Regions from separate parts of the Anoxynatronum sibiricum genome, predicted to be linked through region 2. Evidence: riboswitches for the same ligand, from Rfam matches in the RefSeq annotation. Region 2 holds a riboswitch; each other region holds the start of a gene.
What was found. Region 2 has a riboswitch for cyclic di-GMP ahead of AAIG11_RS12495 (LPXTG cell wall anchor domain-containing protein). Riboswitches for the same ligand answer to the same signal wherever they lie in the genome.

Region 1 (4,216 bases), on a different contig from region 2:
CCTGATCTTCTGCCGATGATGAGCTTCCCGCAGGGTATGCCGGGTAATGAGGGGCACTGCTTCGTCTAATTGCGTGTCCTTTATCACCAGGCTGGCAATGGTATCCAGTAAGTCCCGCCGCCGCATAGGTTTTGTCAGGTATGCATCAAATCCCATCTTTGTTGCATGTGAAGCTTTTCCATATTGCCCCGCAGAAGTGACCAGGCAAAGGGGTATCTCTTTGGTATCAGAGATGACCTTTAAGGCTGCAGCCAAGTCATCTCCGCTCATGCCGGGCATCTGTTGATCCATGACAACAGCGTGGACTGGTTCATTCCGCCGAGCCTGTTTGATCAACCGGTCGATGACGTCCACTCCACGAGTGCTTTCTGTGACCTGACAACCGGCTTCTTCCAGGTAACTGCGCAAAATTTCCCGGTTCAGTGCCACATCGTCTACAATGTGGATGTGTTTTCCTTTTAGAACCTGGTGATCTGTCAAGGTTTGCACCGGCGTATCGTCCATGGGCAGCGGCAGGGTAACGATAAAGGTACTGCCCTGACCAAGGGTGCTGTTGACGCTGATGTTTCCGCCCATGAGTTTTACCAGATCCCGCGTGATAGCCAGCCCCAGCCCACTGCCGCCATATTCCCGGGTTGTGGAAGCGTCAACTTGGGTGAAGGTTTGGAACAAGGTTTCCAAAGCTTCTTGCGGGATCCCTATCCCAGTGTCGGTGATTGCAATTTCAACCGTGCTGTAGTTTTCTGCTTTTTCAATTTCATGACAGGCAATGGTGACATGACCTTTTTCAGTGAACTTGACAGCATTACTGATGAGGTTGGTGAGGATCTGCCGAAACCGGGTAGGGTCACCTTTGACCTGATGGGGCAAACCCGGATGAAGCTGCAGATTCATTTCCAATCCTTTACTCTGGCCTCGGTGAGCTTGGCCCATAACAGCATCTTCCACGGCAGATCGGAGGTCAAATGGGATGTTTTCCAGTTCCATTTTTCCGGATTCTATTTTGCTGAAGTCTAAAATATCGTTGATTAATGTCAAAAGGGTTTCTGTGGATGTTTTAATATAGGCGATGTACTGGATTTGCTGTCGGCTCAGTTGTGTTTCTTCCAACAGCTGCAAAAACCCTAAAATACCGTTCATTGGGGTGCGGATTTCATGGCTCATGTTGGCCAAAAACTGGCTTTTGGCCTGGGTTGCAGCTTCAGCTTTGTTTGCGGCAAGCTTCAGTGCTTCATTGTTCTGTTCCAAGATACTGGTATATTGGGCCAGATCTTCTTCCAGTTGTTTACGGTCTGTGATATCCAGAGAGATATTGCCGGTTCCCTGTAGTTTTCCTGTTTCATCATAGATGGGGAACTTCTTTGTAAGCACCGTCTTTTTTTCGCCAGAATTTGTGAAAACCAGTTCTTCTTTTATCAAATACTCTCCCGGATTCAGCTGTTGTACCTGTTGTTCATCTTCCATGTAGCTTCGGATAGGTTCGATATTTGGAGAAATGCCGAATATTTCTGCATCTGTTTTTCCCAACAAGTCTTCCGGTTTTTCATATCCGGCTATTTGTGCAAATGCGGTGTTGGTTGCCATTACACGAAGGTTCAGGTCTTTGACAACTGCGATACTGTCGCTGTGTTCCACCAGCGCCGCCAACAGCTTCATCTGATGTTGGTATTGATGCAGTGTTTGTTTAAGCTTTTCTTTATTTTCAACTTCCTCAGTATCATCAAATAGGGCAAGTCTCCATTGTTCTTCATGATGAATTTTCGTCTTGACTGCTTCCAGACGAATCCACCGCCGACCCGTTTTCGTCTGCATTTTCACAAAAATGGGACTGGGCTCTTGGCCATCCTCCACCTCGCGGAGATAATGCTCCAACTCATTTTGGCTTTCTTGTGTCAACAACCTCAGAAATTGCTGCCCTTTCAATGGTTGATCAGGCAGTTCCACAAGCATGCGGCCTTGGCTGTTAATTTGTTTGATTTCGAAGGTTTCATTCAGTACCATGTAGGCAACAGGTGCTTCTTCAAAAAGGTTTTGAAAAGTATGGGCATCTTCTATGCATTCATCAATTAATTTTCTTAAACTATCTTCCTGCTTCACAAGCTGCTGATTTTGATGCTCCAGTTCCTGATGATACGTGCTGACTTCATCCACCAACTTCTCCACAACCTGTACAGTCAGTTCCCCGGCGGGTAAATGAGATTCCAGTATTTTCCGGATTTTTTGGTAGAGCGTTGTCGTGGTCTCTTTTCCCATTTTTTTCATCCTTTCAATACGAAGAACTGTCTTTTGTCACACACAAAAACCGGCCAAACTAAAAAAGCGGCCGGTTACGCTACTCACTCCTCCAGGGTTAAAGCGTCCAAATAAGACCCTGGATTCTTCGTGTCCGTTAATTATTTGCATCGTTTTATCTTTCAAGAAAACTTTCTGAGCACTTCGCTTCCGCTTGTTTTAATGACTATATTACCATATTTCTGTGGTCCATAATCACTTCTTTTAAAGATTTACATGTTTTTATTGACATTATTGCTTTTTGTGTTTTTTTAACGATTTCAAGGCCTCCATCTCTGCTTTACTCACCCAGCGCATTTCACCCGTGAGGGTAAACACACTGCCTTTTCCCGGTGTGCTTTCTGCAGTAAGGGAGTATCCGATTATCGCCGCCAGTTTCCTTGCCACTGCCAGACCCAGGCCCAGTCCACCATATTTTCGGGTATCCGATTCATCTGCCTGGCTAAACTGTTGGAAGATGTGGTCCAGTTTTTCTTTTGGAATACCGATGCCTGTGTCTTTCACCCGAAAAGTGATTCGAATGCGTCCCGGATCAGCTTTGCCGACCTCTTGACTTGCAACCAGTTGGACAGTGCCGGATTCTGTAAACTTCACTGCGTTCCCCACCAGATTACCCAATATCTGCTTCAGCTTAAAGCGGTCCCCCACCAGTTCATTGGGCAGGCTTTGTGCCCGATGGGTGCTTAAAACAAGTCCTTTGTTAATGGCAGTGGGTTGATGCAGTTCTGCCACTTCTTTTAGAAGATCTTCCAGATGAAAGGACTCTTCTCTTCGTTTTTGCATTATTATTTCCATGCTGGTGTAGTTGAGGATCTCTTCGACAACTGTCACAAGGGATTTGCATGACTGGATGGTGTAGTTCAGGTATTCTGCCTGTTCTTCGGTGAGTTCGGTCAGTTGCATTAACTGCGTCATTCCCATGAGACCATTTAAGGGGGTGCGCAGTTCATGGCTCATATTGGCCAAAAACTGGGATTTGACCCGATCGGCAACTTCGGCAGCAGCCTTGGCTTCTGTCAGTTCCTGATTCTTGATTTCCAGTTCAAGTTGAATCTGTTTACTGTGGGTAATGTCAACATGCGTTCCCACCGTCAGACTGGTTGGATGGCCATTTTCGTCCTGCAGGGTCTTTCCTCGGGAGAGGATCCAGGCCCATGTGCCATCTTTCCGTTTCATCCGAAAAGTAGCTTCATAAAGTCCTTTTGATCCTCCAGCAAGATAACGATCAAGATGTTCTTGAGCATTCACCCGTTCATCTGGATGAATGAGAATTTGCCAGGCATTCACAAAGCCACTACCTTCTGGTGACAAGAACTCTGTTTCGTCATAACCCAGCATATTGAAATACATAGGGCTGTACCAGTCTTTCCTCGTCTCAGCGTTGTACTCCCAGGAACCAGTTCCGGATACTTGATTGATCAACCGGTACCTCTCTTCTGACATTCTCATGGTTTCCCGGATAGCATTTCTTTCTGACAGGTCAATGTCAAAGCAATACAAATAGGTGTCTCCATTTTTCAAAGTGATGATACTGTGACTGGAAAACACTTCCACAGGTGTTCCCTCACGATGCTTCAGGGTTAACTCTCCCGCCGGTACTGGTATTTTGGTTCGACTCATGACCCGGATGTGTTCTTTAACTTGTTTGTGCATTTCGGGTGGAATGATTAAACTCAACAGGCTCTTTCCCAGGGCTTCCTTCTGAGTATAGCCGTATAGTTTTTCAGAGGCTTCATTCCAGTAAACAGTTGTGCCATCCATGCGATAGCCCTGCACCGCCAAAGCAGGGATCTTCATCATCACATCATGAAATGCATTTTCCTTCGCTGTCATGAGCTTCTCAGCTGGTAACGCCTGATAACGGCGTCTTCGACGTTTGCGGGTTTGCTCTCTACTATCTTTGAATCGTTTCAACTCTCATTCC
Region 2 (4,216 bases):
CATCTCCTGCAGTCCCTGATATGCTTCCACCGTTTCCCGTTCCAGCTCCAGCTGAGTCAGTTGTTCCTCCAGCTCAGCCATCAGTCTGGCTTCTTCCCGCTGTTCAATATAACGATTGACTGCCGGATAAAGCGCGATCATCAGTCCGGCGACGATCAAAATAGTGGAAAACTTGCGCATGGTCACCCCTCCCCGATTTGAAACATTCGATTCACGCTATGCGTGGCATTAATGACTCTTCAAGTACTGCCAAATCAGCTTTTCCACCTTGCGACGAAAAAGGAGAGATCAGTTGCATCTCTCCTTTATTGTATACCCATTCTCTCTTTTGTCTATCTTTTCCGGCCATTCACATATCATTTACATCTTTTCTCCATACAAACTGCAATGCTGCTACACTTCTGCATTTTTTCGGAAAAGAAAACCTACTGCCGCCAGCAATATACCTGCAATATAGTAGTAGGCTGGATTCCCTTCGCCAGTCTGTGGAAGCACCGGGACTCCAAGGGGAATCACTTCATCCAGTACAATCACTTCGTCAGGATCGGACTGGGGAACTACCGGGGCTGCCAAAGGAATCGCAGGATCGTCAATTGTCACTGTTTCTGTCAGAACAACCACTGGCTCGTCAGGATCATCTGCCGGGTCATCAGGGTCATCAGCGGGGTCTTCCGGGTCTTCCGGGTCTTCCGGGTCTTCCGGGTCTTCCGGGTCTTCCGGGTCTTCCGGGTCTTCCGGATCTTCCGGGTCTTCCGGGTCTTCCGGGTCTTCCGGGTCTGCCGGGTCATCAGGGTCATCAACGGGGTCTTCCGGGTCTTCCGGATCTTCCGGGTCTTCCGGATCTTCCGGGTCTTCCGGAATCAATCGATTGATGATAATAATCGTCATGTTTTCCATCCCTGGATTGATAAAGAAGATGATTCCCTCATCAACACCGTCATCTTCTCCAAGCAGCCAGATGCTTTCACCAATCTGGTATCCCACCAGCTGGTAACCATCAGGTACATTTATTTCTTCAAGGATATATGCTCCAAAATCCAATCCTTCCACCATGACATCATTGAGTTGGCTCAGGTCATCAAATGATTTTGGAAACTCTTCTTCATCTTGCACTTCTTCAAGAATGGATACCATATCCATTTCTGTCAGTCTGACTTCAAACTCAAATACCTGTTCATCACTTTCAACGACATTGTCATTTTCATCGATCACTCGCTTTTCAACAGTCACTGTCGGCGGTTCCTCTTCGCAGGGTGTTTCAGGCAACACTACCCGTGCACTGTGGAGGCGCTGCGTGCTTTCAAAGGCTTCGCCATGATGCGGCGGTATTTCCACCAAACCCGGTTCCCATTCGCCTTCCACCAGTCGATAGGTGTAAAGATCGATTTGAACAGGTTCGCAGTCGCGAGGGGTTTCCACCTCTAAAATAATGGTTTCAGGTCCTTCAAATAAATGGTGATCATCATCGAACCAGCTTTGCACTTCATAAGGTTCACCATTGTGTTGCACGTCGGTTCCAGGCGGGTACTGGTAACTGGTAAGATGGAACCCAATGCAGTAACCCTCATTGACGGTGATTTCCACACGATTGTTGTCCAGCCATGTCACTGTAAAATACTGATTGCTGTAAGGCTGGTTAAGCTGAATGCTATCGATGTAGATGACGGCATCCAGGGGAACCATGATACAATCGGGTTCAATGTCATTTTCAAGGCAAACATGGCTGAGTACCAGTTTGGCACCACTGCTGCCTGCTGGGACTACCAGAAATGCGTCCACCAGCACGTCGTGTTCCGGTGTGCCCACAAAGAAGTGTTGTACTTTACCGTTTCCAACAGACTGTCCAACAACCATTTTGGTGCCGGCATTCTGAAAAGTTGCTTCCAGCATTAGGGGTCCTTCATCCCCCTGAAGCTGATTGGCCACGAAATGCCATACAACCGGATCTGTCAGCCCACCACAATCAGAGTCATTCTCAAATTCAGTGCTGGCTGCATTTCTGTGAGGACTGTGGAGCTCAACACGAACTTCTTCCATGATCACTTGCTGTACACCGCCCAAGGGAACAGGAACTTCATCGACATTTTCAAGCTCTTCCTCTTCTTCCTGTTCTACTCCGTTATCACCAGTGGTTTCATCTGTGGATTCTTCCCCAGTGTCATGATCGGCAGTTTCTTCTTCGTTTGCTTCTTCATGTGTTTCTTCGCTTGCACCATCATTGTCAGTTCCTTCATCAGCGAGTTCTTCATTAACTGCTTCTTTTTCATCCACTGATGATTCTTCCTGAATGGTGTCATCATCGACATCAGATTCATCTGCTTCTGTCGATTCGCCGGAATTGTCCGGTTCTTCCGCAGATGCTTCATTATCTTCATTGTCCTGCGCATTGCTCTCATCGCCAGCTGCTTCATTTGATTCTTCTGCCACCGCTTCCTCGGGCACCGAATCAGCAAATACAAAACCCACGCCCATACTGGGAATAAATCCATAAAAGGCTACCAGTATAACGACGATCCAAACGAATAATTGCCTTATGCCTTTTTTTCTGATTTTTTGTCTGCTTCTCATACGACTCACTCCTCTCGCAGGTCACAAAGATGTGATCACTCTTCTCTCAATGGTTTTCAGTCACCAGAACCCCTGAGTCACTTCTTCGATTTTTCACCTTTATATCGACCCCCTTGACATCAGCCTTTTTTGAAAATAAAAAAACTGCCAAAAATTATCTTGGCAGCCGGACGATCGTGACACCTGAATACCGGTGTGTTAGACTCTTGACTTTGCGTCCCATCCTTTCGAATGGTTTGCCTTGTTTTGATATTAATTATCATTATCTTTAATTTAATGATACCTCTCTCCCATGAATCTAAACAGTGTTTTGTATAAAATGCCTGAATTTTCCTTCTGTTTTCAACATTTAGGACGTTTGTCATTTTTTCGTCTGCAACCCCTGAGGTTCATCTTTTTCTTGCTCAACTTGCCAGATTGCTGGCGAATGTGCCGCGTTAAGCGGTGATTCATGCTTGTTCAGATATCCTCCCTTAAACCTTCTATCCATTGATTTATCTGTATCCTACGACATAAAAAGAGAAATTCCTTTATGATTCTCAAAGAAATTTCCCTTTTTTCATCCTGTTATGTGGTTTTGATGACTTTGCCTTCAGTCTGGAATATCTGCGTATGTTTTAGTTATAGTTAAATAGGATATTGTTTTTTGCGTTTTGCCATTGTAACCCACTTTACTTCTGTGAGCTCTTGTATCGAGTATGCACCGCCTTCTCTGCCCTGACCACTTTCTTTCGTTCCACCAAATGGACATGCTGCATCTGCGTCCACAGAGCTGCCATTTACATGAACCATACCTGCATCAATGTTTTCAGCAAGGAACAACGCTTTTTCATAATCATTGGTAATCAGGCCTGCGGAAAGCCCATATTGAGTATCATTTGCGACTTCCAAGGCTTCCTGCACATCATTTACAGGGATAATTGAAGCAACAGGACCAAATGTTTCGTCATAGTATATCTTCATATCCTTTGTAATATTTGCAAGAAGCGTAGGTTTAAACAGTCGTCCTTCGTATGTGCCGCCTGTGAGAAGTTTTGCTCCTTTTGCCAAAGCATCCTGAACTTGATCATTAATGATATTTACTTGTTTGTCACTAATGATTGGCCCAATAAATGTTGATGGGACATTTGGGTCTCCAACTGTTAATGAAGAAGCCAGTTCAACCAGTTTCTTGGTAAACTCTTCCACAACAGGCTTCTCCACAATGAGACGGTCTGCCGACATACAGATCTCTCCCTGGTGAAGATAGGCACTGAATGCCGCAACTTTAACAGCATAATCAATATCTGCATCAGCAAGAACAACAAGCGGGTTCTTGCCGCCCATTTCAAGATAGTATTCCTTCAAATTGGATGCAGCTCTTTGAGCCACATGCTTTCCTGTTTTGGTTTCACCGGTAATGGCAACAAAGGAACAACGCTTATCGTCAATAAGTGCATCACCTAAAACGCTTCCCGGCCCTGTAATGACGTTAAGTACACCTGCAGGAATATCTGCTTTTTCGAAAACCTCTGCTATTTTCAAACCTATCACCGGAGTTTCGCTAGCAGGCTTTAAGACAACAGTATTACCTGTTGCAAGACCGTATGCCACTTTATACATAGACAAAATCAGCGGGAAATTCCATGGAGAAATACATACAATGGTT
Region 3 (4,216 bases), on a different contig from region 2:
CTTTCAGCAAGACAATGATGGCCTGTTCTGTTTTGGCATCTACCCCTTGAAAAGGTTCATCCATGAAGTAGATGGCCGCATCCTGAACCAGGGCCCGGGCGAGAAACACCCGCTGTTGCTGTCCGCCTGATAGCTGGCTGATCTGACGTTGGGCAAAGGCTTCCATGCCTACTTTTTCAAGGGCCTCCATGGCCAGCTGACGGTCTTGATGGGTGGGGCGTTTGATCCAGCCCAGAAAGCCGTAACGCCCCATCAGCACCACATCCAGCACGCTGGTGGGAAAATCCCAGTCCACACTGCCCCGCTGAGGCACGTAAGCGATTTTTTTTCGCTGAGTTTCGTAGGAGCTGCCATGGATGGTCACGGTGCCTGAAATGGGTTTGATCAATTGCAAAACTGCCTTGATAAGTGTTGATTTTCCTGCACCGTTGGGACCCACGATGGCCATGAGAACGCCTGGGGGTACCTTCACATCAATATCCCAAAGAACGGGTGTTGTCTGATACGCAACGGTCATGTCCTCAATGATCAATGCATGTTCCTGGTTCATGGCTGTACCTCCTATTTCAATGCATCTACAATGGTGTCAATATTAGCCCTTACTGTGCCAATGTAAGTGGCTGCATCGGTTCCCGCTGAACCCAGGGAGTCTGAATACAGCTCGCCTCCAATGGCGGTTTCAAAGCCTCGGGAGCGAACAGCCTCCTGAACGGCTTCAATGCTGCGGGTGGGAACAGATGATTCGATGAAAATGGCCTTAATTTGGTTTTCATAAATAAAGTCGGCCAGTTCTCGAATATCGGCAGTGCCCGCCTCGCTGACAGTTGAAATGCCCTGCAGTCCCAGCACTTCAAATCCGTAGGCTTCACCAAAATAAGCAAAGGCATCGTGGGCGGTGATGAGTACGCGAGAGGCTGCGGGAAGCTCTTCTGCTCTTGCCAACACGTAAGCATGCAGCTCATCCAGCTCAACGGCATAGGCTTCATAATTTTCCCGGTAGGCATCTGCATTGGCTTCGTCCAGATCTATCAGGGCGTCTCGCACAGCTTCGGCAGCCAGTTTCCACAGCTGTACATCAAACCAGATATGGGGGTCGTAGATTTCGTCTTCCTCCTCTGATTCCAGGAAGAGTGATTCTGGCATTGCTTCCGCAACAGCCACCACTTTCCTGTTCTGACTTCTCATCTGACTGAACACTTCACCCAACTTTGCCTCCAGCTGCAAACCGTTGTAAAGAATCAGATCAGCCGAACTGATGGTTTCCACATCGCCGGCGCTGGCACTGTAAAGGTGGGGGTCAATGCCCGGTCCCATGAGACCGGTGACAGTGACATGGTCGCCGCCGATGACCCGGGCCAGGTCTGCCAGCATGGTGGTAGTAGCCACCACTTGATACTGGCCATTTTCTTCTGATACGGGGGCCGATGTGCAGCCAACGGATGCCAGGGCCACCAGGGTGACAAGGATGATAAGACGTTGCCATTTTTTCATGTGAGATCCTCCATTCTTGGTGTTTATTCATCAGGGTGTGTTGATTGTACTTTATTCGGAATAGGTTCGACGTAGAGCAACTGGGCCACCTTAAAACCAATGGCGATGTGCTCATGCCTTAATTTCAGGGTGATAATATCACTAACGGTGTCTTGACGAACCACTTGCATGCTGTTTCCCAATGCTAGTCCGATGTTCAGCAAATAAGTCAGTACCTGCTGTTCATCTGGTACCCGCACCAGCCTGTAACTGTTTCCTGGTTCAGCTTCCATCAATGAGATGAGAGGCAGCTGGGGCATGAGGCCTTCTAAGGTGGGAATGGGGTTGCCGTGGGGACAGTAGGAAGGTCTGCCTAAAAAATCAAATAGAGCTTCTTCCAGCCTTGTTGACGTGACGTGTTCCAGCAGCTCAGCTTCTTCATGAATTTCTTCCCAGGAATAATGGAGTTTTTCATGGAGAAAGTATTCCCATAGCCGGTGCTTTCGCAGCAGCGAAACGGCTGCGGTGGTTCCGCTTTGGGTCAACCGGGTACCCAGGTAGGGGGTGTATACCACGAAGTTTTTTGCTGCCAGTTTTTTGATCATTTCGTTCACAGACTGGACAGAATGATCCAGGGTGAGTGCCAGTGTTGCATTGCTCACAGGTTTTCCATCGGCTGTCTGAAGCTCATAAAGCACCTTCAGGTAATCTTCTTCCCCCCGGTTCATTAGAAAACACCCTCTCTAAAAACAAGGATAGCCAGCAATAAATGTTAAGGCTTACCTGATAATTACCCTGCTATAGTTGATCTAAACACTTTTCATATCAAATGAATGGGAATCTATCTGGATGCAGCAAAAAACCGGTACCACAGCACTAAAAAATCAAGGACTATATTATTTAGTGATAGTATGGTATGCTTTTCCCACATGAAACATTCATATGATGAGAAAAGCAAATCCACCGAAAGATGGAGACGCAAAGCCAGGGGCCTAAAACAGTAATGTCATGGCAGCCGGTTACCGCACACGATAGGGTAGGGTAATGAACCGTTTACGGATGATCATTGAGGATTGGCTTGTTCTCAGATTGAGAACAGGCTTTTTTGTGCGCGCCGGGCGGGTTTGGCGAGTGTGATTATTTCACAAAAAACGGGCATCGGTGAAGGAAAAAGCGCATAATACTGGAAAAGGAAGTGATGGCATGGTGTATTGTGGTCATTGTGGCAAGGAGATTGAAACGGACAGTCGGTTCTGTCCATTTTGTGGTGCGGCAGCAAACCCCACTGAGAAGGAATCGACAGTGAAAGCACATGGCAAAAAAAGAGCTGCAGCAGTGGTGCTTATCATCGTACTTTTAGTGGCGGCGGTTGCCGGTACCTATTACCTGTTTTTTTCAGACCGATCAACATCTGATCAGGTAGCCACGGGGGCTGATCATGAGCTTGCGGAAACAAAGACACCTGTAGATAAGCCTGCAGCAGCGAATAGCCTTGTCATGGAAAAAATCGGGAAAGTGAGAGAGCTTCAACAGGAAAGCCAGTATGAAGAAGCCAATGAGCTGTTGTATCAACTGGTGATGACAGACCTGGAAACATTCAGTGAAGTGATTGAGTTTGAGGCTTTGACTGCCTTGCTCATGGAAAATCACCAATCTCAGCAAGCTGTGACAGTTGCCAGGGATGCCATTAACCGGGGGATGTCGTCGCCCCACCTGGAAGGATTTGCATATGCTTTTGAAAACAAGGTGTTAGTTGATATGAAAACGGCAGATGTCACAGGTGATGGCAGTGTGGAAAATTTGATGATTTTCGCCGACAGTAACGAAGGCAGCGTGACAGAAGGATTTGTGATGGTGATTCGCCAACCGGAAAGTGGCGAGGTGCTGGACATTGAAGAGATTGACTACATGGGATTTTTCATGGAGCTAATCGCAGCTGATCTCACCGGCGACGGTGTTTCAGATTACATGTTCAGCATTCACAGCGGCGGCACTGCCGGATTCATGGATCACTATGCCTATTCACTGAAAAATGGGGTCAAAGTGGATCTTCTGGAAGAGCTCCAGATTTCAGTCAACTTTCAGTTCAAGGATCACTACATTGTCAGCATCACCTGCAGAGAATCAGGGAAAGGCATTGACATTCGTTTAGGTGATGAACATCAAGAGGCCTATGAAGCAGCAGGCTATTACAGAAACGGTCAATTTGTTGAAGATGGTGGCTATTTCAGAGGCATGTACCTGAGTACTTTTCCATTGGATCATTCAGATCAGTCAGGCCTCAGGTATGCAACAGGTGCTGTGGGGGGATTATTCAACAGTGATTTTGTGGCAAACATCGAGGTGGATTATATTTGGGAAGACGGCGGGTTTGTTGCCACAGAGCTGTTGGTGGATCCTCTGGAAGGTGAAATCGTCAGCCGGTATGCAGTGGAAAAGTTTGATGAGCGGCGCATCGCACAGGTAAATCGCCCTTATTTTAAGTATTTTGGTCTTCATGAAAGCACCATTCTTTATGAAATGGGAACTCCCATGGACACAGGCTATTACAATGGCGGAACATATTTCAAGTATGATGAGATCGTTCTGGTGGTGGATCATAACCAGGAGGTGTCGGCCGTGTTGTTCAGTGATCTTCCTGATGCACCAGTAGGGACATCTTTCAAAAAAATCAAAGAGATTTACGGTGAACCTGATGCAGAAGGGATTTCAGAAATGGATAACACCTGGTTTCTAATGTACACCA
Region 4 (4,216 bases), on a different contig from region 2:
TCTGGTGTTATCGACAAAACCACCCTGGTGTATGGTCAGATGAACGAACCGCCGGGGGCCCGCATGCGGGTGGGGCTCACCGGTCTCACCATGGCCGAGTATTTCAGGGATGAAGAGGGGCAGGATGTCCTCCTTTTCATCGATAACATCTTCCGTTTCACCCAGGCAGGTTCGGAGGTATCGGCACTGTTGGGCCGTGTGCCCAGTGCCGTGGGCTACCAACCCACCCTGGCCACAGAAATGGGCGTGCTTCAGGAGCGGATCACTTCCACCAAGAAGGGCTCCATCACCTCGGTACAGGCAGTCTACGTACCGGCGGATGACCTGACAGACCCGGCACCGGCCACCACTTTTGCCCATCTGGATGCCACCACTGTTCTTTCCCGACAGATCTCCGAGCTGGGCATTTACCCAGCAGTGGATCCTCTTGATTCCACCTCCCGGATTCTTGACCCGGTGATTGTGGGCCAGGAGCACTACGATGTGGCCCGCGGCGTGGAATCGGTGCTGCAGCGTTACAAAGAACTCCAGGACATCATTGCCATTCTGGGTATGGACGAGTTGTCTGAGGAAGATAAGCTTATTGTGGCCCGCGCCCGAAAGGTGCAGCGATTCCTGTCACAACCCTTCCACGTGGCAGAGCAGTTCACCGGCATGGAAGGAAAGTATGTGCCGCTGAAAGACACCATTCGGGGCTTCAGGGAAATCCTGGACGGGCAACATGATGATCTGCCCGAATCTGCCTTCCTCTTTGTGGGCACCATTGAAGAAGCCCGGGAAAAAGCGAAAGCTGGAAAGTAGGTGACCCTGTGGCAGCGAAACTGCATCTTGAAATTGTCTCGCCAGACAGAGTGTTTCTGGACGAAGAAGTAGACATGGCAGTGGTGCGCACCGCTTCCGGTGACGTGGGGCTGATGAATGAGCACATTCCCATGGTGGCGCCGGTGGCAGTGGGACGCATCAAAATTGTTCAGGAAGGCAAAGTGAGAGAAGCCTCCTGTGCCGACGGCGTGCTGAAAATTCGTGGCGACCACGCACTGGTGATCACAGAAGCGGTGGAGTGGATTGAAGAAATCGATATCCAGCGCGCCCGAAAAGCCCGGGAACGGGCAGAGGAACGGTTGAAGGCTAAGTCGGACCAGGTGGACATCGACCGGGCCAAGGCTGCCCTCACCAAAGCACTTAACAGAATCCAACAGTACGAACATCATCAAAAGTAGAACCAGTGATAAGACTCATCAGGTGATAAGACCCATTATGCAAGCTAAGACCATCGCTTTCCGGCGGTGGTCTTTTTCTTTGGGGTCAATAGTCACACAACGTCATAGGTTCACTATTATTTTGCAGCAAAATCGACTATTTTAAAGTATTTGTTTTAATGATGAAGTGGTATAATAATAGCAAGATATCAATGATTTGAGAAATGTTAATCAATCAAAAAAGTCGGTTTACAACAAAAGCAGATACTTTTATTATTGGACACGAAGAATCCCGGCTTAAATTTGGACGCTTATGAGCCTGGAGGAGTGAGTAGCGTAACCGGCCACTTTTTTTAGTGGTCGTTTTTATTTAATTACTGTGCGTCATGGTGATGATATTTTGCAGACGAAATGATCAAAATGTCGAAGACTTCATAGCCAGGATCTTTGGTGTAAGGCACTTCACTTTCTGGTTTCGGCAGTAAAAGGCAGTAGCTACGGAAATATACAAGCTGGAGATAAGCAAGCAGGAGGCACGCTATGAAGAAGTTTAAGATAAACAAACAAAAATTAAAGCAGATCACAAGAAGGGCTTATCAAAAAGACCAACAGCAGTTGCAATCCGTGATAGATGCCATCCAGGACGGTATTCGGGTGATGGATCTGGACTTGATCATTCAACTGCAGAATGAGACTACCCGTCGGTGGAGCAAAAATCGGGAGGAAATCGGGCGACCCTGCTACCAGGTGCACTATGGCCGGCAGGAGCCCTGCAATCATTGCCATGCACTGGAAGCCATCAAAACCGGCACACTGGTTAAAAAAACAGAGTTGTTCCATGATCAGGACAACCACAATAGAACATTGCAAGTCGTTGCTTCTCCACTGCGTGACAAAGGGGGACATATTACCGGTGTGGTGGAGTACTTTCGGGATGTGACGGATTTCTTAAACCGTGAGAATGCGGTTAAGCATATGGAGTCCCGTTACGAATCAATTCTGGATGCCACCAACACAGGTGTGTGGGAATATGATGACAGAAAGAAAATGGAACGCCTCAGCGACACCTATTTCACCTATCTGGGATACGATCCGGCGGATTACACTGACGGAGAAGGTTTCACCAGCCCTTCTTTTTTCAGCGGAATTATTCACCCGGAAGACCGGGAAGGAGAAATGGAAGGATTTAATCAATACATTGCTGACGGCTCCCCTGGTATCTATGAAAACAGGTTTCGCATCCGAAAAAAAGATGGCACTTGGGTGTGGATGCTGTCCCGGGGGAAAACCCTTCGAAACAGCCAGGGAAACGCCACTCACATAACCCTGGGCACCATGACAGACATCACCAGCCAGTACCTGGCTCATCTTTACAGGGAACTGGGGTGGAAAGTACTCCAAGTTTTTAATCAAAAAATGGATCTGGACACCACCCTGCATCATGTATCGGAAACCATCCAGAAATATGCTGGCTTTGAAGTAGTGGGTATTCGTTTGAAAAAGGGGGAGGACTACCCCTTTATGGTTCGAACCGGCAGGCATAAGTTGGAAGAAGATGTGTTTAATACCCTCTTGATCCATGATGGGGATGGGGCGGTGCTCCGGGATGAACATGGCCACCCCTTCTTATCCTGTATGTGTGGTCAGGTGTTGTCCGGGAATATGCCGGCAGATCATCCCAACACGACACCCATGGGGAGCCTTTGGACCAATGAGCTGGGTGTTGTGTTCAACGAAGAGTCCTCTGAACACCTGGCTTTCAAGTTGCGAAACAGTTGCCTTAATCGACAGTATGCATCCCTGGCGCTGATTCCTTTGCGGGAAAAAGAAGACATCGTGGGACTGTTATACCTGGCAGACACCCGTTCCGGATCGCTTTCCCGGGAGATGGTGGAGCTGTTGGAGGTAGTGGCTGCAATGATTGGAGAAGCTTTAGCCCATAAGGCTCTCGGTCAGCAGCTGGTGGAAAAAGAACGGGAATCCAGCCTGCTGATTTCACAGATGCAGCTGGGACTGGCCCTCCATGAAATCATATGCGATGAACAGGGAACACCGGTGGATTATCGTTTCTTAAGTGTCAACGACAGTTATCAGCAGATCACTGGCCTGCGCCAAGAAAACCTGATTGGGCGCACCGTGCTGGAAGTGCTGCCAGACACAGAAGCCTACTGGATTCAAAAATACGGTGAAGTTGCGCTTACTGGCATATCCCGAGAGTTTGAAGCATATTCAGTTGAACTGGATAAATACTTTCAGGTGAAAGCTTACTCTCCCCAAACCAACAGGTTTGCTGTGATCATAGATGACGTGACAGAAAAAAGAAAAGCGACCTTGGAGTTAACCCGGGCAAAGGAAGAAGCAGAAGCTGCCAATAAAGCCAAAACCCAGTTTTTGGCCAATATGAGCCATGAATTAAGAACACCTCTTAATGGGCTTATGGGAATGATTCAGTTGCTGAGATCCACTGATCTTAATAAAGAACAGCAAGAGTTTGTTCATATTGCCATGGAAGGATCCCGGTCATTAGCCCGAGTGGTGGGGGATATCTTGAATTATACAAGCTTGGAAAAGAAAACACAGAAGATCATAGAAGAAACCTTCCACTTGGAAGTATTCATCGATGAAGTCATTGGCCTTCACCAAGCGGCTGCTGCACACAAGAAGCTGCATTTAAAGGCAACTGTAGCCAAGGAGCTGCCGGTACAATTGGTGGGTGACCGTTTCAAACTGAAACAAATTTTGGGAAATTTAGTGGGAAATGCGGTTAAATTTACAGATGTCGGTCTTGTTGAGATATCCGTCAGACCGGCAGAAGATGCGATGCCCTATGAACGCATCAATGTCAGATTTGATGTCAAAGACACAGGTATCGGTATTCCATCGGAAAAGATGGACTACATCTTTCAACAGTTCAGCCAAGTAGATGAATCTCACACCCGGGTCTATGGGGGTTTGGGGTTGGGTTTGGCTGTGGCTAAGGAACAGACTGCTATGCTGGGGGGAAGCTTGGCGGTTGT

Region 1: linked by a shared signal. The riboswitch ahead of AAIG11_RS11700 (response regulator) and the one ahead of AAIG11_RS12495 (LPXTG cell wall anchor domain-containing protein) in region 2 are both predicted to bind cyclic di-GMP.
Region 3: linked by a shared signal. The riboswitch ahead of AAIG11_RS07585 (zinc-ribbon domain-containing protein) and the one ahead of AAIG11_RS12495 (LPXTG cell wall anchor domain-containing protein) in region 2 are both predicted to bind cyclic di-GMP.
Region 4: linked by a shared signal. The riboswitch ahead of AAIG11_RS10195 (response regulator) and the one ahead of AAIG11_RS12495 (LPXTG cell wall anchor domain-containing protein) in region 2 are both predicted to bind cyclic di-GMP.

The regions. Positions count from the first base shown of each region.
Region 1 covers NZ_JBCITM010000012.1:13,437-17,652, reverse strand. The annotation lists gene AAIG11_RS11700 (response regulator) at 1-2,253, opposite strand, end outside; cyclic di-GMP riboswitch class II at 2,313-2,396, opposite strand; gene AAIG11_RS11695 (PAS domain-containing sensor histidine kinase) at 2,524-4,206, opposite strand.
Region 2 covers NZ_JBCITM010000013.1:85,441-89,656, forward strand. The annotation lists gene AAIG11_RS12485 (class D sortase) at 1-180, opposite strand, end outside; gene AAIG11_RS12490 (hypothetical protein) at 212-349, opposite strand; gene AAIG11_RS12495 (LPXTG cell wall anchor domain-containing protein) at 394-2,568, opposite strand; cyclic di-GMP riboswitch class I at 2,727-2,819, opposite strand; gene AAIG11_RS12500 (aldehyde dehydrogenase family protein) at 3,196-4,216, opposite strand, start outside.
Region 3 covers NZ_JBCITM010000006.1:98,237-102,452, reverse strand. The annotation lists gene AAIG11_RS07600 (metal ABC transporter ATP-binding protein) at 1-550, opposite strand, end outside; gene AAIG11_RS07595 (metal ABC transporter solute-binding protein, Zn/Mn family) at 562-1,491, opposite strand; gene AAIG11_RS07590 (metal-dependent transcriptional regulator) at 1,515-2,198, opposite strand; cyclic di-GMP riboswitch class I at 2,414-2,497, shown strand; gene AAIG11_RS07585 (zinc-ribbon domain-containing protein) at 2,632-4,216, shown strand, end outside.
Region 4 covers NZ_JBCITM010000009.1:85,545-89,760, reverse strand. The annotation lists gene atpD (F0F1 ATP synthase subunit beta) at 1-801, shown strand, start outside; gene atpC (ATP synthase F1 subunit epsilon) at 810-1,220, shown strand; cyclic di-GMP riboswitch class II at 1,469-1,554, shown strand; gene AAIG11_RS10195 (response regulator) at 1,740-4,216, shown strand, end outside.